Linked DNA regions of Streptomyces venezuelae. The protein of the gene in region 1 interacts with the protein of each later gene in a pairwise test. Links are inferred from orthologs where the notes say so. Each region holds a gene or a part of one and is shown in the gene's direction. Other genes may lie near its edges. The genes, in order: rlmN and ftsZ.

What was found.
Region 2: the proteins of rlmN (region 1) and ftsZ interact in binary tests that used the Escherichia coli proteins (3 or more experiments, as listed by UniProt). The link is inferred for Streptomyces venezuelae from one-to-one orthologs.

What each region holds. Positions count from the first base shown.
Region 1 is NZ_CP029193.1:5,989,843-6,000,178, forward strand. Bases 2,430-5,303 are described here. They hold rlmN (23S rRNA (adenine(2503)-C(2))-methyltransferase RlmN), read left to right. Parts: upstream 2,430-3,250; coding sequence 3,251-4,357; downstream 4,358-5,303. Other genes in these bases: DEJ47_RS27850 (hypothetical protein), read left to right, coding at 2,430-2,539; DEJ47_RS27860 (thiamine ABC transporter substrate binding subunit), read left to right, coding at 4,603-5,303. Also shown: DEJ47_RS27830 (single-stranded DNA-binding protein), read right to left, coding at 1-460; DEJ47_RS27845 (hypothetical protein), read right to left, coding at 1,301-1,651; more of DEJ47_RS27850, read left to right, coding at 2,057-2,429; more of DEJ47_RS27860, read left to right, coding at 5,304-5,703; DEJ47_RS27865 (ABC transporter permease), read left to right, coding at 5,679-7,370; DEJ47_RS27870 (ABC transporter ATP-binding protein), read left to right, coding at 7,370-8,398; DEJ47_RS27880 (LOG family protein), read right to left, coding at 9,033-10,223; DEJ47_RS27885 (VOC family protein), read right to left, coding at 10,261-10,336.
Region 2 is NZ_CP029193.1:2,035,892-2,046,272, reverse strand. Bases 2,503-5,421 are described here. They hold ftsZ (cell division protein FtsZ), read left to right. Parts: upstream 2,503-3,306; coding sequence 3,307-4,536; downstream 4,537-5,421. Other genes in these bases: DEJ47_RS09465 (YggS family pyridoxal phosphate-dependent enzyme), read left to right, coding at 5,271-5,421; pgeF (peptidoglycan editing factor PgeF), read left to right, coding at 4,554-5,264; DEJ47_RS09485 (cell division protein FtsQ/DivIB), read left to right, coding at 2,503-3,031. Outside these bases: putative lipid II flippase FtsW, read left to right, coding at 1-1,124; murG (undecaprenyldiphospho-muramoylpentapeptide beta-N-acetylglucosaminyltransferase), read left to right, coding at 1,131-2,225; more of DEJ47_RS09485, read left to right, coding at 2,240-2,502; more of DEJ47_RS09465, read left to right, coding at 5,422-5,990; DEJ47_RS09460 (cell division protein SepF), read left to right, coding at 6,115-6,750; DEJ47_RS09455 (YggT family protein), read left to right, coding at 6,831-7,115; DEJ47_RS09450 (DivIVA domain-containing protein), read left to right, coding at 7,174-8,274; ileS (isoleucine--tRNA ligase), read right to left, coding at 8,431-10,381. UniProt on the Escherichia coli protein: Essential cell division protein that forms a contractile ring structure (Z ring) at the future cell division site. The regulation of the ring assembly controls the timing and the location of cell division.

The sequences.
Region 1 (10,336 bases):
TGTCGAAGTTGCTCCGGTAGACGTGGTTGCCCTTCGGGCCCGAAAAGATGAGCCGCTTGGTGACGGGCGGGCCATCGGGCCTCTTCCACGGAAGCGTGACGTCCACGGGCGGATGGTGCTGCATGTGCTGAGTGAGTGCCTGAGCGACTGAATCGGGGAGCGGCACGTCACGCACCTTGTTGTTCTTGGGCTTCCCGAAGAGCGCCCTGCCCGTCACGACCTTGATCTGCAGCCCGTCGTGCAGCCAGCCCGTAAGGGACCCCACGGCGTCGACCGGCACACCGAAGACTTCGCCCTGCCGCGACGTGCCGTCCTTCCCTTGGTTGGACTCGCGGTCGAAGACGCGCGGGGTGGTCGCGATGGTGAACTTGGCGAGTGCGGCCCCGCCCTCGGTGAACTTGATCTCGGGGTCGGCGGTGAGGTTGCCGACGACGGTGACGGGGGTCTCTCCGAACGACATGGAATCTCCCTGGTCAATGGGTTAGAAGGGCGGACCGTCCCTGTAGCCGTGGGCGGCCCACGGGTCGGTGTGACGGCGCGGGTGCCAGCGGCGGCGCGGGAGCGGCAGCACGATCCAGCGGCGCTGTGCGTTCCAGCAGTGGCACGGTGCCAGTTGGTACCGGCGTATTCGCCGGTTTCGGGGTCGCCGGGGTCGTACTCCGTGCCGCCCGCGCCCGCGCCCTCGCAGTCGGGACAGTCGGGGCGCGGGGTGTCCGACAGGACGAGGGCGGGCCGGGGCCAAGCGGTGCGCTCGATGCGCAACCGGGCCATCAGCGTCCGTCCCGGGGAGGCAGGGTGAGCCGCTGAGCGGCGTTGTGCAGCTTGATGTTGAGTACGGAGGGGGCGTGGTCGGTGATGGAGAGCAGGGCGACCGCGGCGGCGACGATGACGTCGGCCAGTTCCCTGGGCGACGTCGTTGTGGCTGTGGGTCAGGCCCCTGCGGGGGTTCTGGCCGGTGGCACCGATGTACGCGGCGGCCACTTCCCCGGCCTCCTCGTTGACCTTGAGCAGGCGCATTGCGATCTCGTGTTCGTCACGGCCGTTGGCCGCGTCCAATGTGGCGGTGATGCGGGCCGTGACGGGCCACAGGGCGGCACTCATGCGGGGTTCTCCTAGGGGCGGTGCGGATGACGGCGAAGGTGTCGTTGGCCTGGTCGTAGTGGACGTGGACCGGGCCAGGGGCCTCATTGCGGGCCTGGGTGGCACGGTGCGCGGTGACCAGGAGGCGCGGGTGTCGCCGGCCGGGTAGGAGTCGAGCAGGACGGGGTGTCCCGCGGTGCACTCGCGGCAGGCCACGGCGCTACTCCTGGCCGTGGGTGCGGGTGTCGGCGGTCTGCGTGTGCTCGGGGCGGTGCGCGGGGCTGGCGTCCTCGTCGTGCCCGTCGATGACGGCGGCGAGGGCGAGAACGAGCAAAACGATCAGGGCCCAGAACCAGATGGGCCGCCGGACGGGGGCGACGGGGGTGATGCTGATCTCGTAGCGCGTGGGAGTGCTCTTTCCCAACAGCATGGTGAAGCCTCCGAGTTGTGACAGGGCGTGGGGTGCGGGCCGGTCGGCCTGCCAGCCCTTCGCCGCCGCAGATGTGCAGATGAAGGCCAGGAAGAGCGGCCGGAGTTGGCTCTGGGCGGCTGGGCTCGTCCGTAACGGCACGTGGGTCAGACCGGGGGGACCTAACGGGCTGTGGCTGACGAGTTCAGGGGCCTCGTGCCTGAAGCGCTCGTGGTGATCGCGAACGGGTAGTTGCTTTTGAGCCATTTAGAACCATTTGAGCCTGTTCTACAGCGCTGTAGATTTCGATTGGATCTCAAATGCGCAAAAGCGAAATGAACCGGGCTCCAGCTCTGGCGGGTACGCGCGCACTGGAGAGTTCTGCAACTTCCCTACATGGCAGCAGAATTGACGTGCCGTCGTCTTGCCTCGTTGAGGCGAGGTTGGCAAAGATTTGATCATGCTACGGTCCTTTGGTCCGAACACCCCGAGGAATCCCTAGCGTTATGAAGGCAGAGGTTACGAGTGATCAAGTCCCGTGTTTTCAAGGCAACTTGCTCGGCAGTCATGACTGGTGCGCTGCTGGCTGCGGTTGCCCCTGCGGCGTCTGCCTCAACTGCCAGGCAGGGCAAAATAAAGCCCGCCGCAGTTGCGGCAGTTGACGATGGTGGCGCTTACCTGGACCTCGCCTCGCAGGGATACACCTACGAAGAGGCTGTCGAGGCGTTCAAAGATTCCCCGGTCGTCACGGTGGTAAAGGGTGAGGTGCCGGAGGCTGACGCGACCGAGGTCGTGGCGCGTGGTGTCAGCCTTGGTTGGTACGTCTACGTGAAGCTGAGCAAGTCTCAGGCCAAGGCCGTCAATGCTGGGTCTGCGGCTACTGCAGCCGGTCTCATCGGCGCCATCACCGGAGGGATCGGCGGAGCCGTCGCCGCAGGCGTCTACGCCGCGGTTGTATCCATGGGCAACGAAAAGATCGACAAGTGCAAGAAGGGTGTAGAGTTCAAGTTCACCTACCTTGCCAAGTTCAAGGGCGCCAAGTGCTACTAAACGCCTAGGAGGGGAGCATGCGCACCCCATCAGCTATCGGAACGGCCGTCGCCGCATTCGCCTTCTTCTTCGTCCTGCTAATCGGTAGCGAATTTGTGGCAGATGACGGAAGCGTGGCTCAGTCGGCCCTATTCTATTTGGCTATTGCTGTACCGGGCGCCCTGTTGGTCTTCTGGGTTGCAACTAGAGGCCGAAGGTGATTCGCACCCCGAGGTGAAAGGCATGTTTCACCTCGGGGTAAAGCATCCTCTCGGACGTGCGGGTCCCAGGCTCTGCCTCATTTTCAGTTGTATGTGCAGGTGTCGTTCTCACTGCGTATGTCTGTGCTCCGTTATGGGTTCCGGATCAAAAGCCCGTGCGACGAAGCTCGTGTCCGTCCGATGGGCGTCTTAGGGAATTTGATCCCGATCTGTTGTCGGCTCAGGCGGCGTGGTCGATGACGTTGGGTGGCATCTCCCACCCCCACTCCCCGCGCGCGGCAGGCCTGGCGACGGAGCCTTTGCCCTGGGCGGCGTCGCGGCGCCGGGAGGTGAGGCAGAGCTGCTTCTCGTAGTCGGTGACCGCAGCGGGGTGAGCATGAAGGCACTTTCAGGCCTGTGACCTGTGGGCCGTGCGAGGAGGGCCCACAACGACCGATGACGGGCAGTGATGACCTACACCGATCTCCGTGAGCCAAGGTCAGCGATGTGGATCTGCGACACTGGAAGGACCATGCCTGTACCCGGAGAACTCACTTTCGTCGCGCCCCGCGGTGCCAAGAAGCCCCCGCGGCACCTCGCCGACCTCACGCCCGCCGAGCGCAAGGAAGCCGTCGCCGCCATCGGCGAGAAGCCGTTCCGTGCCAAGCAGCTCTCGCAGCACTACTTCGCGCGGTACGCGCACGACCCGGCCGAGTGGACCGACATCCCGGCCGGGGCGCGCGAGAAGCTGCGGGACGCGTTGCTGCCCGATCTGATGTCTGTGGTGCGGCACATCAGCTGTGACGACGACACGACGCGCAAGACGCTGTGGCGGCTGTTCGACGGGACGCTCGTCGAGTCCGTGCTCATGCGGTACCCGGACCGGGTCACCATGTGCATCAGCTCGCAGGCGGGCTGCGGCATGAACTGTCCGTTCTGCGCCACGGGGCAGGCCGGTCTCGACCGGAACCTGTCGACCGGCGAGATCGTGCATCAGATCGTCGACGGCATGCGGGCGCTGCGGGACGGCGAGATTCCGGGTGGGCCGGCACGGTTGTCCAACATCGTCTTCATGGGGATGGGCGAGCCGCTCGCCAACTACAAGCGGGTCGTCGGTGCCATTCGTGCGCTGACCGACCCGGAGCCCGACGGTCTCGGTCTTTCGCAGCGCGGTATCACCGTGTCGACGGTGGGGCTCGTGCCCGCCATCCACCGGTTCGCCGACGAGGGCTTCAAGTGCCGGCTCGCGATCTCGCTGCACGCGCCGGACGACGAGCTGCGCGACACCCTCGTACCGGTCAACACGCGGTGGAAGGTGCGGGAGGTGCTGGACGCCGGGTGGGAGTACGCCGCGAAGTCCGGGCGCCGACTGTCCATCGAGTACGCGCTCATCCGTGACATCAACGACCACGCGTGGCGTGGTGACCGGCTCGGGCGGCTGCTCAAGGGCAAGCCCGTGCACGTCAACCTCATTCCGCTGAACCCGACGCCGGGGTCGAAGTGGACGGCCTCGCGGCCCGAGGACGAGAAGGCGTTCGTGGAGGCCATCGCCGCCCACGGTGTGCCCGTCACGATTCGGGACACCCGTGGTCAGGAGATCGACGGGGCGTGCGGCCAGCTGGCGGCGGCCGAGCGGTAGGTCGAGAGGTAGTCTGGCGGGCGTACCGCTGCGTACGAGTACACACATCTGCATATTCCGACAGGGGAGCGCCACAGCGCTGAGAGTGCGGTCACTTGGACAGGTGGGCCGCAGACCCTCTGAACCTCGCCCAGGTCATTCTGGGTAGGAAGTTCGGGCATCACTCAAGCTGTAGCGCCCTGCCCGCGTGCCGTCGGTGCGCGGGCGGGGCCGCGTCTTCTCCTGGTCACCCAGGAGGAAAGTCAGTGAGCACCACCAAGTCAGGGAGCACCAAGAAGGTCACGTTCACCGCCGTGGCGGTGGGCATCGGGCTCGTCGCCGTCTCCGCGTGCGGCAGCTCCGGGGGCGGGTCCGGGACGTCCGATTCCAAGAGTGTGACGCTGGTCAGTCACGACTCCTTCAATGTCTCCAAGGACGTGTTGAAGGACTTCGAGAAGCGGTCCGGGTACAAGGTCAAGGTCCTCAAGGACGGTGACGCCGGCGCTGCCGTGAACAAGGCGATCCTGTCCAAGGACAACCCTCAGGGCGATGTCTTCTTCGGCGTCGACAACACGCTCCTCTCCCGGGCGCTCGACAACGGGCTCTTCCAGGCTCACGAGGTCAAGGGCTCGGAGAAGATCAAGGCCGAGTTCCGGGTCGATGAGGGCAAGCACCGGGTCACGCCCGTCGACAGCGGTGACATCTGCGTCAACTATGACAAGAAGTACTTCGCCGACAAGAAGCTCGCGCCCCCGAAGTCCTTCGCCGATCTGACCAAGCCCGCGTACAAGAACCTGCTCGTCACCGAGAACGCCTCGACCTCGTCGCCCGGCCTCGGCTTCCTGCTCGGCACCGCCGCCGCGTACGGGGACGACGGCTGGGCCGGCTACTGGAAGAAGCTCAAGGCCAACGGCGTCAAGGTCGTCGACGGCTGGGAGCAGGCGTACAACGAGGAGTTCTCCGGGTCCGCCGGTGGCAAGAAGGCCAAGGGCGACCGGCCGCTCGTGGTGTCGTACGCCTCCTCGCCGCCCGTCGAGGTGCTGTACGGCGAGCCGCAGCCCAAGCAGGCGCCGACCGGCGTCGCCACCGGCACCTGCTTCCGCCAGGTCGAGTACGCGGGCCTGCTCAGCAACGCGGGCAACGAGAAGGGCGGCAAGGCGCTCCTCGACTTCCTGGCGAGCCAGGAGTTCCAGGAGGACATGCCGCTCAACATGTTCGTGAACCCGGTGCGCGAGGGCACCAAGCTGCCGAAGCTGTTCACCGAGCACGGCGTGACGGTCGACGACCCGCAGACCATGGACCCGAAGAAGATCGCCGACAACCGCGAGCCGTGGATCAAGTCGTGGACCTCGCTCGTACTGAAGTAGCGAAACCGGGCCCACGCGCGGGGTCCCGGCGCGGGAGCGCGACGCGGCTCGGTCTGATGGCCGTGCCCGTCGCGTTCTTCGGACTCTTCTTCGCCTATCCCGTCACGGCGATCGTCGCGCGCGGGCTGCACGTCGACGGCGTGTGGCGGTTCGGGCGGATCACGGACGTCCTCGGGCAGTCCGACATCCGGCAGGTGCTGTGGTTCACCACCTGGCAGGCGCTCGCGTCGACGGCGCTCACGCTCCTGATCGCGCTCCCCGGCGCGTACGTCTTCGCGCGCTTCGACTTCCCCGGCAAGCGGGTGCTGCGGGCCGTCGTCACCGTGCCGTTCGTGCTTCCGACCGTCGTCGTCGGCACGGCGTTCCTCGCGCTGATCGGGCGGGGCGGGCTCTTCGACGAGCTGTGGGGCGTACGCCTGGACACCACGGTGTGGGCGATCCTGCTCGCGCACGTCTTCTTCAACTACGCGGTCGTCGTACGGACCGTCGGCGGCCTCTGGTCGCAGCTTGACCCGCGCCAGGAGGAGGCCGCGCGGATGCTCGGCGCCTCCCGGTGGGCCGCGTGGCGGACGGTGACGCTGCCCGCGCTCGCGCCCGCCGTCGCGGCCGCCGCGCTCATGGTCTTCCTCTTCACCTTCACCTCCTTCGGCGTGGTGCAGATCCTCGGCGGACCCGCGTACTCGACGCTCGAAGTGGAGATCTACCGGCAGACCGCGCAACTCCTCGACCTGCCGACGGCCGCCGTCCTGACTCTCGTGCAGTTCGCCGCGGTCGGCCTGATCCTGGCGATCCACGCGTGGACGGTGCGGCGGCGCGAGAGCGCGCTGAAGCTCGTCGACGCCTCCGCGGTGGCACGCAGGCCGCGCGGCGCCGGGCAGTGGACGTTGCTCGCGTTCGTCATGGTGACGGTCGTGCTGCTGATCCTGTTGCCGCTCGGCGTGCTGGTGCAGCGGTCCTTCGACGGTCCCGAAGGCTTCGGGGTCGCGTACTACAAGGAGCTGACCTCGGCGGACGGCGGCGCCTTCCTCGTGCCGCCGATCGAGGCCATCGGTAATTCGCTGCAATACGCGGTGGTCGCCACGGGCATCACCGTGCTGATCGGGGGGCTCGCGGCCGCCGCCCTCACCCGGCGCGCGGGGCGTCTCGTGCGCGGGTTCGACGCGCTGCTCATGCTGCCGCTCGGCGTCTCCGCGGTGACGGTGGGCTTCGGGTTCCTGATCACGCTCGACAAGCCGCCGCTGGACCTGAGGTCCTCCTGGATCCTGGTGCCGCTCGCCCAGGCCCTGGTCGGGGTGCCGTTCGTCGTACGCACCATGCTGCCCGTCCTGCGCGCGGTGGACGGCAGGCTACGCGAGGCGGCGGCCGTGCTCGGGGCTTCGCCGCTGCGGGCGTGGCGCGAGGTCGACCTGCCGATGGTGTGGCGGGCACTGCTGATCGCCGCCGGGTTCGCCTTCGCCGTCTCGCTCGGCGAGTTCGGCGCGACGGTCTTCATCGCACGCCCCGACAACCCGACGCTGCCGGTCGCCGTGGCCCGCCTGCTCGGACGCGCGGGCGACCTCAACTACGGCCAGGCGATGGCCCTCTCGACGATTCTCATGGTGGTGTGCGCGGTGTCCCTGATGATGTTGGAACGCGTCCGGACCGGGCGCACCACGGGGGAGTTCTGATGACGGACGCGCTGCTGAGCCTGCGGGACGCGACGGTACGGTTCGGGGCGCGGGCCGCGCTCGACGCCGTGGACCTCGATGTCGCCGAGCATGAGATCGTCTGTGTGCTGGGGCCGAGCGGCAGCGGCAAGTCGACGCTGCTGCGGGTGGTCGCCGGGCTCCAGGGACTCGATTCGGGGCGGGTCGTCCTCGGGGGGCGCGACCAGCGCGGGGTGCCCGCGCACAAGCGGGGCGTCGGCCTCATGTTCCAGGACCACCAGCTCTTCCCGCAGCGGGACGTGGCGGGCAACGTCGCGTTCGGGCTGCGCATGCACGGTGCGTCGCGCGGCGAACAGGCCGACCGGGTCGCCGAGTTGCTGGACCTCGTCGGCCTCCCGAAGGCGCAGCGGCGTGCGGTGGCGGCGCTCTCCGGTGGTGAGCAGCAGCGCGTGGCGCTGGCGCGGGCACTCGCGCCACGCCCCCGGCTGCTGATGCTCGACGAGCCGCTCGGCCAGCTCGACCGTTCGCTGCGGGAGCGTCTCGTCGTCGAACTCCGTGAGCTCTTCGACGAGTTGGGCACGACCGTCCTCGCCGTCACGCACGACCAGGGTGAGGCCTTCGCGCTCGCCGACCGCGTCGTCGTCATGCGGGACGGGCGGATCGCCCAGTCCGGCACGCCGTTGGAGGTGTGGCAGCACCCTGTCGACGAGTTCGTGGCGCGATTCCTCGGCTTCGACAACGTGGTGCGGGCGACCGTGGCGGGAGGGGCCGCCGACACGGTGTGGGGCAAGATCCCGGTCCCTGAGGGCACCTCGGCCGGACCGTGCAAGGTTTTGGTGCGGCCGGCCGGGGTGCGGCTCGTCTCCGCCGAGGAGGGGCTGCCGTGCCTTGTCACGGCACGCACCTTCCGGGGTACGCACGTCGCCGTTCACCTCCAGCCCACCGACGGGCCCCGTCTGGAGGCGGCTTGCGCGCTGCGCAGGGCGCCGGCGGTGGGGGAGACGGTGGGTGTCGGATTCGACGCTGAGGATGTGGTGGTACTCGGCTGAGTGCCCTCTCCGGTGCTCGGCCGGTCGGCTGTGTGCCGACGCCGCAACTCGGGTACCGCCCCGGGCGGGTCGTTCCAGTGTTCGGCCATGACGACACTCGGCTATGACGACACTCGGCCATGATCGATACTGCGACGAAGTCGCCCGGCAACTCGACCTCAAGGTCCCGAGGGCGACGACCCGGTGGCCCTCGACGCCTGGCTCGCCCGCACCGCGGAGCCCGGCGCGGCCACGTTCCGCGAGGCGGGCGCCGACGCGGCCGTGTGGTCGTGGGCCGAGGACCACAGCGCCGGGTTCTGGGCGCGCCGCATGACACGCGAGCTGGTGATCCACCGCGCGGACGCGGCCGTCACCGTCGGCGTCCCGTTCGAGGTCGCCCCGGAGGTCGCCGCGGACGCCATCGACGAATGGCTCGACCTCGTCGCCCTCGCCCAGCGCACCGACCCCGAGGACAGTGCCGCGGAGCTCAAGGGCGCGGGCCGCTCATGGGGGTGCTGCTGCTCGCCTTCCACCGGCGGCTGCCGCTCGACAGCGGGCACGTGGAGGTCGTGGGGGAGCGGGGGCTGCTGGACTTCTGGCCGGAGCGGGCTTCGTTCGTGTGAGCCGGTGCGGTTCCGTCGTGGCGCACGAGGCCTCAGGCCGTACGGGACGGTGTCGCGCCGAGCTTTCGCAAAGCGTCCGGGGCGTCCTCCACCCGGTCCACCAGGGCGATCCGGGACTCCATCGAGCGGTCGCGGGCCAGCGACCGCAGCAGCGGCCACACCGGCAGGTGGTCGGTCCAGTGGGCGCGGTCGACCAGGACCATGGGGGTGGGCTCGCCGCGGGACTCGTAGTAGTTGGGGGTGGCGTTGTCGAAGACCTCCTGGACGGTGCCCGCCGCGCCGGGGAGGAAGATGACGCCGGAGTTCGAGCGGGCCAGGAGGCCGTCCTCGCGGGTGGCGTTGGCGAAGTACTTGGCGAGGTGCGAGGCGAACGCGTTCGGGGGCTCGTGGCCGTAGAACCACGTGGGGATGCCCACGGAGGCGCCGCCGTCGGGCCACCGCTCGCGTACCGCGAACGCCGCCCGCGCCCACTCCGTGACGGAGGGCGTGAACGACGGGGCCTTGGCGAGGAGTTCGAGGGCCTCGTCCAGCATCGCGTCGTCGAAGGGAGCCGCGTAGGCGCCGAGGTTCGCCGCCTCCATGGCGCCGGGGCCGCCGCCCGTGGCGACCGTGAACCCCGCGCGGGCCAGCGCGCGGCCGAGGCGGGCCGCCCCCGCGTAGGCCTCCGTGCCGCGGGCCATCGCGTGACCGCCCATTACGCCGACGACCTCGGCACCGACGAGGAGCTCGTCGAGGGCGTCCGAGATGGAGTCGTCGTGTATGGCGCGCAGCATCGACGAGAAGACGTCGCCGTCGGCCTTGGTGCGCTGGAACCAGTCGTACGCGTGCGCGTCCGGCGTCGCGTCGTATCCGCCCTCGGCGAGGCCGGCGAACAGGTCGTCGGCGGAGTAGAGCAGGCCGCGGTACGGGTTGAACGGCAGTCCCGGGACGGGCGGGAAGACCAGCGCGCCGCCCGCCCGCACCTTCGCCGCCGCGTCCTCCCGCATCGGGCAGCCGAGGAAGACGGCGCCCGCGACGTCGGCCGCGAGGAGGGCGGAGGTGCGCTCCGTCAGGTCGACGGCCTGGACGCGGCGCCCCGCGAGGGCGCCGCGTCCCGAGACCTCGTCGAACTCGGCGAGGGTCTCGATCTCGCGGTCCTCGCCGGGGTGTTGCGGGGCGGGCGCGGCCCCGGACGTCCCGGGGGACACGGGTGCCGGCGACGCGGGTTCGGGAGTCGGCTGCATCCGCCCATGCTAAGCAGGGCGGGCAGCGGGGCCTCGGTCAGCCCTGGACCTCGGACGGGTCCATCCACATGACCTCCCAGGTGTGGCCGTCCAGGTCGTCGAAGGCGCGGCCG
Region 2 (10,381 bases), 4.0 Mb from region 1 along the record:
TGATGGTCTACTCGGCCTCGATGATCCAGGCGCTGCAGCTCAACCTGCCCGCCTCGTACTTCTTCCGCAAGCAGTTCGTGGCGGCCGTGCTCGGCACGATCCTGCTCCTGGTCGCCATGCGGATGCCGATCAAACTGCACCGGGCGCTCGCCTACCCGATCCTCGCGGTGACCGTCTTCCTGATGGCCCTCGTACAGATCCCGGGGATAGGGCGCAGCGTCAACGGCAACCAGAACTGGATCTACCTGGGCGGCCCGTTCCAGCTCCAGCCCAGTGAGTTCGGCAAGCTCGCCCTGGTCCTGTGGGGCGCCGACCTGCTCGCGCGCAAGCACGACAAGCGGCTCCTCGCCCAGTGGAAGCACATGCTCGTGCCGCTCGTCCCCGTCGCCTTCATGCTGCTCGGACTCATCATGCTCGGCGGCGACATGGGCACGGCGATCATTCTCACCGCGATCCTCTTCGGACTGCTCTGGCTGGCCGGAGCGCCCACCCGGCTCTTCGCGGGGGTGCTCAGCATCGCGGCGGTCCTCGGTGTGATCCTCATCAAGACCAGCCCCAACCGCATGGCCAGGCTCGCCTGCATCGGCGCGACGGATCCGGGCCCCGGCGACCAGTGCTGGCAGGCCGTGCACGGCATCTATGCCCTCGCCTCCGGCGGATTCTTCGGTTCCGGACTCGGCGCGAGTGTGGAAAAATGGGGTCAACTGCCGGAACCGCACACCGACTTCATCTTCGCCATCACCGGGGAGGAACTCGGCCTGGCAGGGACACTGTCGGTGCTCGCCCTGTTCGCGGCTCTAGGCTATGCGGGTATCCGCGTGGCCGGACGCACGGAGGACCCCTTCGTACGGTATGCCGCGGGAGGCGTGACCACCTGGATCACGGCGCAGGCCGTGATCAACGTCGGTGCGGTGCTCGGTCTGCTGCCGATCGCCGGTGTCCCGCTCCCGCTGTTCTCCTACGGGGGTTCGGCCCTGCTGCCGACCATGTTCGCCATCGGACTCCTCATCGCCTTCGCGCGATCGGACCCGGCGGCGAAGGCGGCCCTGGCCATGCGGCAACCTCGGGTGAGATGGAACACGATGCGACGGCGCGTCAAGGCGCGTTCGTCCGGAGAGCGGTGAATTTCGGTGCATGTCGTACTCGCCGGTGGGGGGACCGCCGGCCACATCGAGCCCGCGCTCGCCCTCGCGGACGCCCTGCGGAGGCAGGACCCGACCGTGGGCATCACGGCCCTGGGCACGGAGCGTGGACTCGAGACCCGACTCGTACCCGAGCGGGGCTACGAACTCGCGCTGATCCCGGCCGTACCGCTGCCGCGCAAGCCCACCCCTGAACTGATCACCGTCCCGGGGCGGCTGCGCGGCACCATCAAGGCGGCCGAGCAGATCCTGGAGCGCACCAAGGCGGACTGCGTCGTCGGCTTCGGCGGCTACGTGGCCCTGCCCGGCTACCTCGCGGCCAAGCGGACCGGGACACCGATCGTCGTGCACGAGGCCAACGCGCGCCCCGGCCTCGCCAACAAGATCGGTTCGCGGTACGCGCACGGGGTGGCCGTCGCCACCCCTGACAGCAAGCTGCGCAACTCCCGATACATCGGCATCCCGTTGCGGCACACCATCGCGACGCTGGACCGGGCCCGGGTCCGTCCCGAGGCGCGCGCCGCCTTCGGCCTCGACCCCAACCTGCCGACGCTGCTCGTCTCCGGCGGCTCGCAGGGCGCCCGGCGGCTCAACGAGGTCGTCCAGCAGGTCGCTCCGGTCCTCCAGCGCGCGGGCATCCAGATCCTGCACGCGGTCGGCCCGAAGAACGAATTGCCGCAAGTGCACCAGATGCCGGGGATGCCCCCCTACATCCCGGTACCGTACGTGGACCGGATGGACCTCGCGTACGCCGCGGCCGACATGATGCTCTGCCGCGCGGGCGCGATGACCGTGGCCGAACTCTCCGCCGTCGGGCTCCCCGCCGCCTACGTCCCGCTGCCGATCGGCAACGGCGAACAGCGGCTCAACGCCCAGCCGGTGGTCAAGGCCGGCGGCGGACTGCTGGTCGACGACGCGGAACTGACGCCCGAGTGGGTCCAGGGCAACGTGCTGCCCGTGCTCGCCGACCCGCACCGGCTGTACGAGATGTCCCGCGCGGCCTCGGAGTTCGGCCGCAGGGACGCCGACGAACTGCTCGTCGGCATGGTGTACGAGGCGATTGCGTCACGCCGCAACGCGTGAGAAGGCAGGGGACCGTGGCCGGACCGACCACCGCCGAACGGCAGCAGAAGAAGTCCGGCCCGCCCCGCCCGCAGCGCACCCGCCGCCTCCGGCTGCCGCGTTCGCGCACTGTGATCATCGTTTCGGTGCTCGCCGTGCTGTTCGGCACCGGGGCGGTCTGGGCGCTCTACGGTTCGCAGTGGCTGCGTCTCGAGGACGTGAAGACGTCGGGAACCCGCGTCCTGACGCCCGAAGAAGTCCGCGAGGCGGCCGACGCCCCCGTCGGGGAACCACTGATTTCGGTCGACACGGATGCGATCGAGGACCGGCTGCGCTCAAAATTGCCCCGAATTGACTCGGTTGACGTCGTCCGCTCCTGGCCGCACGGAATCGGACTCAAAGTGACGGAACGCAAGCCGGTTCTCCTCATCGAAAAGGGCGGAAAGTTCGTCGAAGTGGACGCCGAGGGAGTGCGATTCGCCACGGTCGGACGCGCGCCCGGGGGAGTCCCGAAGCTCGAATTGAGGGTGGACCGGGACAGCGCGGCGGCCAGCCTGCGCCGCTTCGGCACCGACCGGCTGCTGCGCGAGGCGGTGCGGGTCGCCGGTGACCTGCCCGAAGCGGTCGCCCGCGATACCCGGAACATCAAGGTCCGTTCGTACGACTCCATCTCGCTGGAGTTGAAGGGCGGACGGACCGTCGACTGGGGCAGCGGCGAGAAGGGGCGGTCCAAGGCCACTACCCTCACCGCGCTCATGAAAGCGGCGCCCAAGGCACGGCACTTCGACGTGAGCGTCCCCACCGCCCCCGCATCGTCGGGCAGTTGACGCGTATCGTCGCAGGCCAGCACCCTGGTTCGGCAGCGCTACGGCTGATCACATAGGGTGAAAAGAAAAACGGGAGGTTCGGCGTGTTCGTTGAACGTGCGCCACTTGTCGACTTAGTGTCCTGTTCGGAAGAGTCCAAGGAACAGACACACTGGTAACCCTAAACTTCAGCGTTAGGGTTCGGGTCGGCGTTCGGACCGTCCCATTCGGCATCAGTCGTCGTATCGCGCCAGAGCGAAACGGCGACACGTAACTCGAGGCGAGAGGCCTTCGACGTGGCAGCACCGCAGAACTACCTCGCAGTCATCAAAGTCATCGGTGTCGGCGGCGGTGGTGTCAATGCCATCAACCGGATGATCGAGGTCGGTCTCAAGGGCGTCGAGTTCATCGCCATCAACACCGACGCGCAAGCCCTGTTGATGAGCGACGCCGACGTCAAGCTCGACGTGGGCCGTGAACTCACCCGCGGACTCGGCGCCGGCGCCAACCCGGCCGTCGGCCGCAAGGCCGCAGAGGACCACCGCGAGGAGATCGAGGAGGTCCTCAAGGGGGCCGACATGGTCTTCGTCACCGCCGGCGAAGGCGGCGGCACCGGCACCGGCGGCGCACCTGTCGTCGCCAACATCGCACGCTCGCTGGGCGCCCTCACCATCGGCGTGGTCACCCGGCCCTTCACCTTCGAGGGCCGCCGCCGCGCCAACCAGGCCGAGGACGGCATCGCGGAGCTGCGCGAAGAGGTCGACACCCTCATCGTCATCCCCAACGACCGGCTCCTGTCCATCTCGGACCGCCAGGTCTCCGTCCTCGACGCCTTCAAGTCGGCGGACCAGGTCCTGCTCTCCGGTGTCCAGGGCATCACCGACCTCATCACCACGCCCGGCCTGATCAACCTCGACTTCGCCGACGTCAAGTCGGTCATGTCCGAGGCCGGTTCGGCGCTCATGGGCATCGGCTCGGCCCGCGGCGACGACCGCGCGGTGGCCGCGGCCGAGATGGCGATCTCCTCGCCGCTCCTGGAGGCGTCCATCGACGGCGCCCGCGGTGTGCTGCTCTCCATCTCCGGCGGCTCGGACCTCGGTCTCTTCGAGATCAACGAAGCGGCCCAGCTGGTCAGCGAGGCAGCGCACCCAGAGGCCAACATCATCTTCGGCGCCGTCATCGACGACGCCCTCGGCGACGAGGTCAGGGTCACCGTCATCGCGGCGGGCTTCGACGGCGGACAGCCACCGTCCAAGCGTGACAACGTCCTCGGCTCGGCATCGTCCGGCCAGGCCAAGCGGGAAGAGCCCGCGACGCCCGCCCGCCCTGCCGAATCGTCCCGCCCGGCCTTCGGCGGACTCGGCTCCGTCACCCCGCGCGACGAGCCCGCCACCCCGGAGCCCGCTGAGGCGGCCCCGGTGAGCGAGACCCCGTCCGCGCCGGTGGCCCCGCCGCAGGTCCCGCCGGCCCGTCCCTACCAGGACAGCCAGGCCGAAGAGCTGGACGTGCCGGACTTCTTGAAGTGATAAGCAAGCACAGCACCGTGAGCGGCGCGCACTTCGCCTTCACCGACAGGTGGGGCGGGGTGAGCGCCGTTCCGTACGAAGAGCTCAACCTGGGCGGCGCGGTCGGCGACGACCCCGAGGCCGTGCGCACCAACCGCACGCTCGCCGCCAAGGCCCTCGACCTCGACCCGGCCCGCGTCGTCTGGATGAACCAGGTGCACGGCCGCGATGTCGCGGTGGTCGACGGGCCCTGGGGCCCCGACGCCGAGATCCCGGCCGTCGACGCGGTGGTGACCGCCCGCAGGGGCCTCGCCCTCGCCGTCCTCACCGCCGACTGCACGCCGGTCCTGCTCGCCGACCCGGTCGCCGGGGTGGTGGCCGCGGCGCACGCGGGCCGTCCCGGCATGCTGGCGGGCGTCGTTCCCGCCGCCGTCGAGGCCATGGTGGGACTCGGCGCGGAGCCCGGCCGCATCGTCGCCCGCACTGGTCCCGCGGTCTGCGGGCGCTGTTACGAAGTGCCGGAGGCGATGCGCGCCGACGCCGCCGCGATCGAGCCCGCGGCGTACGCCGAGACGAGTTGGGGCACGCCCGCGGTCGACGTGACCGCCGGGGTGCACGCCCAGCTGGTGCGGCTCGGGGTGTGCGACCGGGCGCAGTCGCCGGTGTGCACCCTGGAATCCGGTGACCATTTCTCGTACCGCCGCGACCGGACCACCGGTCGTCTCGCGGGCTATGTCTGGCTGGACTGATAGCGCATGACGGAGCGGAAGACCCAACTCGCGGCGAATCTCGCGCAGGTCGAGGAGCGCATCACCGCGGCGTGCGCCGCGGCCGGACGCAAGCGCGAGGAAGTGACCCTGATCGTGGTCACGAAGACCTATCCGGCGAGCGATGTGCGGATCCTGTCCGAACTCGGTGTGCGGCACGTCGCGGAGAACCGCGACCAGGACGCGGCGCCGAAGGCGGCGGAGTGCGCGGACCTCCCTCTCACCTGGCACTTCGTCGGTCAGTTGCAGACCAATAAGGTCCGTTCCGTGGTCGGTTATGCCGATCTGGTGCAGTCCGTCGATCGTCCCAAGCTCGTCACAGCTCTCTCGACGGCCGCGGTGCGCGCGGAGCGCGAGCTCGGCTGTCTGATCCAGGTCGCGCTCGACGCGGAGGAGAACGGCCGGGGCGAGCGCGGGGGCGTCGGGCCGGGCGGAATCGAAGAGTTGGCCGGTCTCGTGGCGGGGGCGCCGGGGCTGCGGCTCGACGGTCTGATGACCGTCGCCCCGCTCACCGGACCGTACGCGGGCCGGCAACAGGCGGCGTTCGAGCGGTTGATGGAATTCTCAACCCTCATGCGCGCGGCTCATCCTGCTGCGAACATGGTGTCGGCAGGGATGAGTGCGGACCTCGAACAGGCTGTTGCGGCCGGGGCGACACATGTGCGCGTCGGAACGGCGGTACTCGGAGTCCGAGCCGGGCTCGGGTAACGTCGCCAAGAAGTCGGACCACAGCAGAAAATATGGTCATTCTCGCTGTTGGGCGGGGATACCTCGTGGATCGCGAGCAGTTGGTGACGACAGCCGATCCACCACAGAGCGGAGGACTCAGAGCATGGCCGGCGCGATGCGCAAGATGGCGGTCTACCTCGGCCTCGTGGAGGACGATGGGTACGACGGTCCGGGGTTCGACCCCGATGACGAGTTCGAACCCGAGCCGGAGCCGGAGCGTGACCGCAGGAGGCACGAACCAGCGCATCAGTCGCACCAGTCCCACCAGTCACAAAGGGACGAATCGGTGCGAGTGGTGCAGCCGCCCGCCCCGCGCGAGCCGGCGGCCCATTCCGCTTCGCCAGCCGCGGAATCCGGACGTCCGGCACGAATCGCCCCCGTGGCATCCATCACACCTGAACGCCAGAGCCTGGAGAAGAACGCACCGGTGATCATGCCCAAGGTCGTGTCCGAGCGGGAGCCCTACCGCATCACCACATTGCACCCCCGGACCTACAACGAGGCCCGTACCATCGGGGAACACTTCCGTGAAGGCACTCCGGTGATCATGAATCTGACGGAGATGGACGACACGGATGCGAAGCGACTTGTCGACTTTGCGGCCGGTTTGGTCTTCGGCCTGCATGGCAGCATTGAACGAGTGACGCAGAAGGTGTTCCTGTTGTCGCCTGCTAACGTCGATGTAACGGCGGAGGACAAGGCTCGCATCGCAGAGGGCGGGTTCTTCAACCAGAGCTGAGACGCAGTGATGCAGTAGTTGCCGTAACCGCAGTACCGGATCGACGAAGTACGAGTAACAGGGGAGAGGGAACCGCGAACATGAGCGTGGTCGTGCAGGTGCTTTACATCGCGCTGATGTGCTTCCTCATCGTGCTGATCTTCCGGCTGGTCATGGACTACGTCTTCCAGTTCGCCCGCTCATGGCAACCCGGCAAGCCGATGGTGGTCGTTCTGGAGGCCACCTACACTGTCACTGATCCACCGCTCAAGCTCCTGCGGCGGTTCATTCCGCCGCTGCGTCTCGGGGGCGTGGCGCTCGACCTGTCCTTCTTCGTACTGATGATCATCGTCTACATCCTGATCCACATCGTGAGTCAGCTGTGATGAGTGCGATGTCTAATACGGTCTTGCCGAATGCCGACGACTACGTTGAGGTGAAGAGATGCCGTTGACCCCCGAGGACGTGCGGAACAAACAGTTCACGACCGTCCGCCTCCGAGAAGGCTATGACGAGGACGAGGTCGATGCCTTCCTCGATGAGGTCGAAGCCGAACTGACGCGGCTCCTCCGTGAGAACGAGGACCTGCGTGCCAAGCTCGCCGCGGCCACCCGTGCCGCCGCGCAGAACCAGCAGCAGGGCGGGATGCGCAAGGGCCCCGACGGCCCCGGCCCCCAGGACCAGCGCGGTCCCGGTGCCCCCGTGCCCGCCGCAATATCGGGTCCGCAGCCGGTCCCGCCGCAGCAGCAGATGGGTGGCCCCATGGGCGGCCCGCCGCAGCTGCCCGGTGGCGCTCCGCAGCTGCCCGCAGGCCCCAGTGGACACGGTCCGCAGGGCGGCCCGCAGGGTCCGGGCCCGATGGGCCAGGGTCCGATGGGCGGCCCCATGGGCGGTCCGATGGGCGGTCACGGCCCGCAGATGCCGCAGCCCGGTCAGGGCCCCGGCGGCGACAGCGCCGCCCGTGTGCTCTCCCTCGCGCAGCAGACCGCGGACCAGGCGATCGCGGAGGCCCGTTCCGAGGCCAACAAGATCGTCGGCGAGGCCCGTTCGCGCGCCGAAGGCCTCGAGCGTGACGCCCGTGCCAAGGCCGACGCCCTGGAGCGGGACGCACAGGAGAAGCACCGCGTCGCGATGGGCTCCCTGGAGTCCGCTCGCGCCACGCTGGAGCGCAAGGTCGAGGACCTGCGCGGCTTCGAGCGCGAGTACCGCACGCGTCTGAAGTCGTACCTGGAGTCGCAGCTGCGTCAGCTGGAGACCCAGGCCGACGACTCGCTGGCCCCGCCGCGCACTCCGGCCGCCGCCTCGCTGCCGCCGTCCCCGGCGCCGTCGATGGCTCCGGCCGGTGCGGGTGCCCCGTCCTACGGCGGCAACCAGTCGATGGGCGGCAACAACCAGCCCAACGGCGGCCCGTCCTACGGCGGCCAGCAGCAGATGTCTCCCGCGATGACCCAGCCGATGGCGCCGGTGCGGCCGCAGGGCCCCGCCCCGATGCAGCAGGCTCCGTCGCCGATGCGTGGCTTCCTCATCGACGAGGACGACAACTGACGGGCGTGACCACGCCCTAGGCGTCGGCAGCGTTCAGGGCCGGGCCCCCAGAGTTTCTGGGGGCCCGGCCCTTTTGTGCGCCCGCCCTGGGCCGGAATGCGCAAAAGGCCCGGTCCCGCCGAGATCATCGGCGGGACCGGGCCTTCGTGCGGGTGCTTACGCCTTGCGGAGGCGGAAGGTCAGCTTCAGGGAGTCGTCCGTGAACGGCGCTCCGTAGGAGTCGTCCGCCGCCTCGCCTTCGGCGAAGTCTGTCGCGAGGACCTCGTCCGCGATCAGCCCGGCGTGCTCGGCCAGGGCCGTGGACACCGCCTCGTCCGTCGAGGTCCAGCGCAGGGCGATCCGGTCCGCGACGTCCAGGCCGCTGTTCTTGCGGGCCTCCTGGATCAGGCGGATCGCGTCGCGGGCCAGTCCTGCCCGGCGCAGCTCCTCGGTGATCTCCAGGTCGAGGGCGACCGTGGCGCCGGACTCGGACGCCACCGACCAGCCCTCGCGGGGGGTCTCCGTGATGATGACCTCGTCCGGGGCCAGCGTCACCGTCTCGCCGTCGACCTCCACGGAGGCCGTGCCCTCGCGCAGGGCGAGGGACAGCGCGGCGGCGTCCGCCTCGGCGACGGCCTTGGCGACCGCCTGCACGCCCTTGCCGAACCGCTTGCCGAGCGCCCGGAAGTTCGCCTTGGCCGTGGTGTCGACCAGTGAACCGCCGACCTCGGAGAGCGACGCCAGCGAGGAGACGTTGAGCTCCTCGGTGATCTGGGCGTGCAGCTCCGGGTTGAGGGAGTCGAAGCCCGTCGCCGCGATCAGCGCGCGGGACAGCGGCTGGCGGGTCTTGACGCCCGACTCGGCGCGCGTGGCGCGGCCGAGCTCGACGAGTCGGCGTACGAGAACCATCTGCTGGGACAGGTCCGGGTCGATGGCGGAGAGGTCCGCCTCCGGCCAGGTGGACAGGTGCACCGACTCCGGGGCGTCGGGCGTCACCGGCACGATCAGGTCCTGCCAGACACGCTCACTGATGAACGGGGTCAGCGGGGCCATCAGGCGAGTGACCGTCTCGACGACCTCGTGCAGGGTGCGCAGGGCCGCCTTGTCGCCCTGCCAGAAGCGGCGGCGGGAGCGGCGGACGTACCAGTTCGAGAGGTTGTCGACGAAGACGGACAGGAGCTTGCCCGCGCGCTGGGTGTCGTAGCTCTCCAGTGCCTGGGTGACCTGGTCGGTGAGCGCGTGCAGCTCGCTGAGCAGCCAGCGGTCCAGGAGCGGGCGGTCGGCGGGCGCCGGGTCGGCTTCGCTGGGGGCCCACTTCGATGTACGGGCGTACAGCGCCTGGAAGGCGACCGTGTTCCAGTACGTGAGGAGGGTCTTGCGGACGACCTCCTGGATGGTGCCGTGGCCCACGCGGCGGGCCGCCCAGGGGGAGCCGCCGGCCGCCATGAACCAGCGGACCGCGTCGGCGCCGTGCTGGTCCATGAGCGGGACCGGGTCCAGGGTGTTGCCCAGGTGCTTGGACATCTTGCGGCCGTCCTCGGCGAGGATGTGACCGAGGCAGACCACGTTCTCGTAGGACGACTTGTCGAAGACCAGGGTGCCGACGGCCATCAGCGTGTAGAACCAGCCGCGGGTCTGGTCGATGGCCTCCGAGATGAACTGCGCGGGGTAGCGGCTCTCGAAGAGCTCCTTGTTCTTGTGCGGGTAGCCCCACTGCGCGAACGGCATCGAGCCCGAGTCGTACCAGGCGTCGATGACCTCGGGCACGCGTGTGGCCGTCGTTCCGCAGCCTTCCTGCGGGCAGGGGAAGGTGACGGCGTCGATGAACGGGCGGTGCGGGTCCAGGCCGGACTGGTCGGTGCCCGTGAGGTCGGAGAGCTCGGCGCGGGAGCCGACGCAGGTGAGGTGGTCCTCCTCGCAGCGCCAGATGGGCAGCGGGGTGCCCCAGTAGCGGTTGCGGGACAGCGCCCAGTCGACGTTGTTGGTCAGCCAGTCGCCGAAGCGGCCGTGCTTGACGGACTCCGGGAACCAGTTGGTCTTCTCGTTCTCCTGGAGGAGGCGGTCCTTGATGGCCGTGGTGCGGATGTACCAGGACGGCTGGGCGTAGTAAAGCAGGGCCGTGTGGCAG